2 regions of the Dactylosporangium sp. NPDC048998 genome follow, and region 2 is predicted to be linked to the other one. Evidence: riboswitches for the same ligand, from Rfam matches in the RefSeq annotation. Region 2 holds a riboswitch; the other holds the start of a gene.
What was found. Region 2 has a riboswitch for cobalamin ahead of ACGFI8_RS44140 (ribonucleoside-diphosphate reductase subunit alpha). Riboswitches for the same ligand answer to the same signal wherever they lie in the genome.
Positions count from the first base shown of each region.

Region 1: linked by a shared signal. The riboswitch ahead of ACGFI8_RS27900 (ABC transporter substrate-binding protein) and the one ahead of ACGFI8_RS44140 (ribonucleoside-diphosphate reductase subunit alpha) in region 2 are both predicted to bind cobalamin.

Region 1 is NZ_JBICTV010000013.1:197,359-201,158, reverse strand. Features, by position in the region: gene ACGFI8_RS27905 (FecCD family ABC transporter permease) at 1-211, opposite strand, end outside; gene ACGFI8_RS27900 (ABC transporter substrate-binding protein) at 271-1,248, opposite strand; cobalamin riboswitch at 1,279-1,452, opposite strand; gene ACGFI8_RS27895 (cytochrome c oxidase assembly protein) at 1,539-2,552, opposite strand; gene ACGFI8_RS27890 (FtsW/RodA/SpoVE family cell cycle protein) at 2,874-3,800, shown strand, end outside.
Region 2 is NZ_JBICTV010000047.1:19,976-23,775, reverse strand. Features, by position in the region: partial or broken gene ACGFI8_RS44140 (ribonucleoside-diphosphate reductase subunit alpha) at 1-1,705, opposite strand, end outside; cobalamin riboswitch at 1,845-2,050, opposite strand; gene aceB (malate synthase A) at 2,214-3,800, opposite strand, start outside.

The sequences.
Region 1 (3,800 bases), on a different contig from region 2:
CGGCGCCGACAACGGCGGCGCCCAGCACCCGCGGCAGGCGCAGCTCCCACACGATGTGGTCGCGCAGCAGCGGCACGTCGGCGTGTATCAGGCCGAGGTGGTCGGCGATGACGGCCCAAACCGTGCCCTGCGACAGGTCCGCGGGCCCGAACGTCACCGCCGTGCCCACCGACAGCAGCAGAACAGCCGCCAGCACGAGCACCGCCGCCACGGTTCCCACCGTCCGCAGCGCCCGGGGCCGTGCCGCGTCCGCGCGGGTGGTGACGGCGGTCAGCTGCCCGCTCCGCTGATACCGCGGGCCAGGGCTTCGACGGCGAGCACGTTGCGCACGCCCGCCGAGGTCGAGGAGAACGGCAGCACGACGTACCGCTTCGCCTTGACCGCGGGCAGATCTTTGAGCGTCGCGTTGTTTTCCAGGAACGACTGCTTGGCCGTGGCCTGGTCCCAGCTCGCGTCGACGAGCACGATGACGTCCGGGTTGCGCTCGGCGACGGTCTCCCAGCTGGTGTCCGCCCAGCTGCCGGTGACGTCGGCGAAGGCGTTGACGGCCCCGGCCGCCGTCATGATCATGCCTGGGCTGCCGCAGCAGGCGCCGACGCTCGGCGCGTCGCTGCCGCCGTCCCACCACAGCACCTTGGCCCCCTTGGCGCCCGCCGCGGCCTTCGCGATGCGGGCCTGCTGGTCGCTGATCAGTGCCTCGGCCCGGTCCTGCACGCCGAAGATCGCGGCGATCTCGCGGATCTCGGTGAACACGTCATCCATCGCCAGCTTCGCCGGCCGGGTCTCTTTCGGGCAGCCGGCGGGCGAGAGGTACGTGCCGATGCCCAGCTTCTGCCACTCGCCACGGTCGCCGACACCCTCGTCGCCGAAGGCGCTGGAGAACGACCCGTAGACGAAGTCCGGCGCGGCCTCGAGCAGCTTCTCCTTCGCCGGGTACTCCTTGGCCAGCACCGGAACCTTGGCGTAGGCGGCGGCGTACTCGGGCAGGACCTGGTCGTCGAGGTACGCGGTGCCGATCATCCGGTCCTGCAGACCGAGTGCCAGCATGATCTCGGTAGCGGATTGGTTCATCGTGACGGCCCGCGCCGGCGGCTCGCTGATCGTGACCGGCGTGCCGCAGTTGGTCAGCGCCACCGGACCGGCCGACGCGGACGCCGTGGCGCGGGGCTCGGTGCCGGAGCAGCCGGTGAGCAGGACGATGAGAACGGACAGCGGCGCGAGAGCGCGCCAGGACGCAGGGGACCGCACAGCGGGACCGCCTTCCAGCACCTCGTGGACGGGTCGTTCGGGTGCCGTGGCCGGTCTCCTGGCTGACGGGTGGTGCGCCGGCGGCCGGCCTTCCCAGGCTCGCGCCCAGTGACCTTGCGGTGGCCTCCGGCATCCCGATCACAGTGGCGAGGGCCGCTCCGGTCTCACACCGGCTTCCCGAACACCACGGCCAGGACACCCTAACCACACCGCGCGCCGTCCGTCACCATGGCCTGCGCCACCCTGACGACCTCGTGGCAGGCAGCGGCTCGACGCCGCCGGACTTGGCCTCAGTCGTGATCGCGACGCTGGAACTGGGCGGCCCGGTCGCCGAAGACCGAGGCGTCCGTCTCCCACCAGGGCCGCTCGACGCCGAACCCCCCGTCCTCGTCGCCGGGCGCGCCGGTGCCGCCGTCCGCCCCGGCCACGTCCAGTGCCTCGTCGACGCGTCGGGCCTCGCGGGCGTCGGCCCGGACCCATTGCAGCAGGAGCAGACCGAGGAACGGCACGTCGACGGCCTCGCCGATGCACCACAGGAAGTCGCCGCCGAGCTGCTGGTCGTGCAGGAGGCTCCCACCCCAGGGGCGGCCAAGGGTGGCGAGGTACGCGCCAGCGATCACGTGGGTGTCGAGCCGGATGACGATGCCGGGCACGGCGTCGGCGAGCAGCTCGATCAGCGCGAACATGAGGGCCAGCAGGTACGGCACGGGTGCCGCGATGGTGTCAGCCTCCCAGATCGGCACGAGCACGGCCAGCCCGGCTAGCAGCAGCGCCAGGTGGGTCAACGACGCGAGTACCGGATGTTGCAGCGTCGCCTGGTACCACGGCGTGAAGAAGACCAGGAACGGGATCAGGGCGAGCAGCAGCGGACTGACCACCGGCACCGTGAACAGGCGGGCCGGGCGGCTGTGCAGGACCGTGTCGAGCCTCGCCGACCCGGCCGGCCCGAGTGCCGCCTTGGCCAGCTCGATCGGCCGGCCCAGGGCCAGCAGCAGCGGGACCACCATGAGCAGCGCGACCACCTGCATCGCGTACGCCGAGAACAGCACTGGGGCGTAGACGCCGAGCCAGCCCATCGTGGTCGCCGCGAGGGCGACCAGACCCACGCCGAAGAAGGCGAGGGTACGCGCGACGGGCCACTGCCCGCCGGCGCGGCGGACCCGCCACACGCCGAACAGGTAGCCGCCCGCGGCGACGAGCACGGCCGCCAGCACCAGCGGGTCGACCCGCCACGCGTGCGGTGCGGCGGCGAGGCTGGGCGCGGGCGGCCCGCCGTAGCGGACCAGATCGAAAACTGACGCCATACGTCCTGGCCTTCCTGCTGGTCATGGCGGCCTTCGACCCCGACGCGGCCAACTCTATGCACAGCGGCGGCCGGCGTCTGCGGGATGGCATCCGAGAGCCAGATGGCGTCAACGACTCGTACCGCGCCTCGGCTGCGTGGGCGCCAGATATTTGCGTCGCCACGCAAATAGCCTGTACGTTGTCTACCTGGCGGGACGGGACCACGATGCCGTCCGTAGCTGCGTGACGTCTTTCCCCACACTGCATCGGGGGCCCAGCGGCTGTGGTGATCGCGGTCTCCGGCGCCGGCCGAAGCGGCCGTTGGTCCCTTGGAGTCCCCGTTGGCGAACAAGCCGATACGCAAGCCTGAAGAGGCTGCTGCGGTCGCGCATCCCGATCGCGCTGATCCGGCGGCTGGAGGGCTGAACACGCTTCGGGTCAGGGGTGGCCTGGTCACCCTGCGAGGGCTGCTGCAGCGGCCGCTCGCCTCCTACTATCTCCTGCTGTCGTGCAGCGGGCTGCTGCTCGTCATCGGGCTGGTCATGGTCTTCTCGGCTACCAGCGTCGATGCTCTTGGGCGAACCGGAAACGCATACTCGCCGGTGGTCCAGCAGGGCGTTGGGGCCGTCGTGGGCCTGGGCGCATTCTGGTGGTGCCAGCGCCTACCGGTACGCACCTACCGTGCGATGGCGCCCGTCGGGGTGTGGTTGGCCATTCTGTCGATGTTCGCCGTTGACGCACTCGAGTTCATGGCACGCCTGCGGTCAGACCCTGACGGTGTACCGCGTCCACTGCACCTCGGCCCGGTGTACGCCCAGGACCGGTGGTTGTCATTCGGCTCGGTGCAACTGCAGCCCTCCGAGCTGGGCAAGTTGGCCCTCGCCGTGTGGGCGGCGGACGTGCTGGCGCGGAAGGGCAAGGACATCGTCGCCTGGCGCAGCCTCGTTTTTCCGTTGTTGCCGGTCACCGTTTTGCTGCTGGGTCTGGTCGGTCTCAACGATTTCGGTAGCATGGCGTGTCTGCTGGTCATGGTCACCGGGATGTTGTTCGTCGCCGGTGTGCACACTCGAGTGTTCGCCGTCCTGTTCGCAGGTATCGCAGCCGGCATGGTCACGTTGATCGCGATGCCCGGCAAGAGCTACAGGGTCGCGCGGCTGACCACGTTCCTCGACCCGTCTGCCGCTGACCGCAACGGGCCCGCCTACCAGTTCTTCCGCGGCGTGTACGCCATCGCCAACGGCGGCTGGTTCGGTGTTGGCCTCGGCGGC
Region 2 (3,800 bases):
GAGCCGGCTCGGCGCCCCACAGGTCGGGGTGCAGCACACCGCCGGCGGCGCGGGTCTCGGCGTAGGCGGGGTGGGCGCCCAGGCGAGCGGCCAGGTCCGCCGAGGTCTCCAGCGCGGTCAGGAAGATCTCCTCCTGCACGCGGGTGGACAGCTCGCGCGCCGCGGCGGAGTCGAACGGCAGCCGCAGCGCGAAGAACGCGTCCTGCAGCCCCATCAGGCCGAGCCCGACCGGCCGCCAGCGCGGGTTGGACGCGGCCGCCTGCGCCGACGGGTAGTAGTTGATGTCGATGACCCGGTCGAGGAAGACCACTGCGGTGCGCACCGTGTCGCGCAGCTTCTCCCAGTCGACGCCGCCGGTGGTGACGTGCGCGCCGAGGTTGATCGAGCCCAGGTTGCACACCGCCGTCTCGTCGTCGCTGTTGACCTCGACGATCTCGGTGCACAGGTTTGACAGGTGGATGGTGTTGCCGGGCGCCCCGGTCTGGTTGGACAGGCGGTTGGACGGGTCCTTGAAGGTCATCCAGCCGTTGCCGGTCTGCGCGAGGGTGCGCATCATCCTGCCGTACAGATCGCGCGCCTTGACGGTGCGGACCGCCTTCTTCTCGGCGACCCGGTACGCCGCGTCGAAGTCCTCGCCGTAGAGGTCCGGTAGTTCGGGTGCGTCGGAGGGGTCGACCAGGGACCAGTCCTCGTCGGCCTCGACGCGGCGCATGAACTCGTCCGGGATCCAGTTGGCGAGGTTGAGGTTGTGGGTGCGGCGGGCCTCCTCGCCGGTGTTGTCCCGCAGCTCCAGGAACTCCTCGACGTCCGGGTGCCACGGCTCCAGGTACACGCAGGCCGCGCCCTTGCGCCGGCCGCCCTGGTTGACCGCCGCGACCCCGGCGTCGAGGGTCTTGAGGAATGGCACGATCCCGTTCGACCTGCCGTTGGTGCCCCGGATCAGCGCACCCCGCCCGCGCACCCGCGACCACGAGATGCCGATGCCGCCGGAGAATTTCGACAGGCGCGCGACCTGGTGGTAGCGCTCGTAGATCGAGTCGAGCTCGTCACGCGGCGAGTCGACCAGGAAGCACGAGGACATCTGGGTGTGCCGGGTGCCCGAGTTGAACAGCGTCGGCGAGCTCGGCAGGTAGGCGAGGCTGGACATCAGCCGGTAGAAGGCGATCGCCTCGCCCGGGTTCGCCGACAGTCCGCAGGCCACGCGCAGCAGCCAGTACTGCGGCGTCTCCACGACGAGGCGGGTCTCGGGGTGGCGCAGCAGGTACCGGTCGGCGACGGTGCGCAGCCCGAAGTACTCGAAGCGCAGGTCCCCGGCCGGGTCCACGGCGTCGTCGAGCTTGCGGGCGTTGCGGGTCACGAACTCGGCCGTGTCGTCGCCGACGAGCCCCAGCCCGTGCGCGTACGCGATGGACTGGCTGAAGCTCGCCACCCCCTGCCCGCGGACCTCCTTGTCCACGAACGCGGCCAGCAGCCGCGCCGCGAGCTTCGAGTACTGCGGCTCCTCGCCGGTCAGCTCCGCCGCCGTCTGGATCGACAGCCGGTCCAGCTCGGCGGTGGTCGCGCCGTCGTACAGCCCGCTGATCGTCTTCGTGGCGACCCGCAGCGGGTCCACGTCGGCGAGGTCGGCGACCCACCGCTCGACGGCCCGCACGATCTTGTTGACGTCGACCGCCTCGGCGTCGCCGTTGCGTTTCCGGACCCGCATCGCGATCCCCTCTCCTCACACCCATCGGCGAGGTCGCCGGACGCGCGGGGAGACGCCGCCGGAGCCCCGCGGCGGCATGCGGCGCGGGCCCGGCTGATGGCGTCGGCCGTCCCGCGCGGCCTTCGACCGCCGCGCACCGGTCGGTGCGCGGCGCGCTGGCAGGTCTTCGGACTCGCGGGCGTCGTGCTCGTGCCTACTGGCCGTCGCTTCCCAGGCTCGCGCCCAGTGCTTGTGTGACGGCGGTCGTTCCCACTCACCGCTGCGGGGCAGTCCCGGATTCGCACCGGGTTCCCTCTTGCCCCGGCCACCCTGACAGGCGGCCGGACCAGCTGCGGTCAACACCATATATGGGTACGCCTGCGAATGCACAACACCAGATGATGTGCCGGCGTGTCGCGTGTGCTGCGTCACTCCGGCGGGTGGAACCAAACTGGCCGGCTGCGTGACAGCGCGACGCCGGTGAACGTCACAGCGTCACCGGCGTCGATGCGTGAACTTGGGTCGTTCGTCAGCCGTCCGCTCCGGACCGGCTGGACGGTGCGAGGTGCCGGGCGTACGCGTCCGTGGTGAAGAACGGCGGAAGGGACTCCTGCAGCGCGGTGCGCTCGAGGACACCGGCCGCCGCCACGGCGCGGTCGCGGTCCGGCCCCTCGCGCCCCGCGACCAGGTCGGCCAGGGCCTCGGCCAGCAGCGACCGGACCAGATCGTCGGTGACGCAGCCACCCTCGGCGAGCGGCGTGCGGTGGTGCAGCCACTGCCACACCTGGCAGCGGGCGATCTCGGCGGTCGCCGCGTCCTCCATGAGGTTCCACAGCGCCACCGCGCCGGTGCCGCCGAGCCAGGCGTCGACGTACCGCAAGGCCACGGCGACGTTGGACCGCAGTCCGTCGGCGGTGACCTGTCCCGGGGTCTTGTCGACGGCGAGCAGGTCGGTGGCGGTGACCACGACGTCGTCGCGAAGCCGGTCGAGCTGGTTCGGACGGTCGCCCAGGACCGCATCGAACTCGTCCCGGCACACCTCGACCAGGCCCGGGTGGGCGACCCAGGACCCGTCGAACCCGTCGCCGGCCTCACGCTGCTTGTCCGCCCGCACCCGGGAGACGGCCGCCTCGTTGACGTCCGGCGACCGGCTCGGGATGAACGCGGCCATGCCACCGATCGCGTGTGCGCCGCGCCGGTGGCAGGTGCGCACCAGCAGTTCGGTGTAGGCGCGCATGAACGGCACGGTCATGGTGACGTCGGAACGGTCGGGCAGGACGAAGTCCGTCCACTGCCCGAAGTTCTTGATGATGCTGAAGATGTAGTCCCAGCGGCCCGCGTTCAGCCCGGCCGAGTGCTCACGCAGCTCGTACAGGATCTCCTCCATCTCGAACGCGGCGGTGATCGTCTCGATCAGCGTCGTGGCCCGGATGGTGCCCTGCGGCAGGCCCAGATACTGCTGGGCGAAGACGAAGACGTCGTTCCACAGCCGGGCCTCTCGGTGGTCCTCCAGTTTCGGCAGGTAGAAGTACGGCCCTGAACCGGCGTCGAGCTGCCGCCGCGCGCAGTGGAAGAGGTACAGGCCGAAGTCGACCAGGCTGGCCGAGATCGGCCGTCCGTCCACCGCGATCCACTTCTCCACCAGATGCCAGCCGCGCGGCCGGACGACGATCGTGGCCGGGTCGTCGCCGAGGACGTACCGCTTGCCGCGCTCGTCGGTGAAGTCGATCCGCCGATCCAGCGCGTCGATCAGGTTGAGCTGCCCCCCGATGATGTTGTGCCAGGTCGGTGCGGTGGCGTCCTCGAAGTCGGCCAGCCAGACCCGCGCGCCGGAGTTGAGGGCGTTGACGGTCATCTTGCGGTCGGGCGGGCCGGTGATCTCGACCCGCCGGTCGGTCAGCCCCGGCGCGGGTGGTGCCACCCGCCAGGTGGGATCCTGGCGGATCCGGGCGGTCTCCGGCAGGAAGTCGGGCAGCTGGCCGGTGGTAAACCGGGCGCGGCGGGCCCGCCGGGTGTCCAGCAGCGCCGCCCGCCGAGCCGCGAAGCGCTCGTCGAGGGCGACCAGGAAGTCCAGCGCCTCGGCGGTGAGGATCTCGTCGTATCGTTCGGCCGGCGG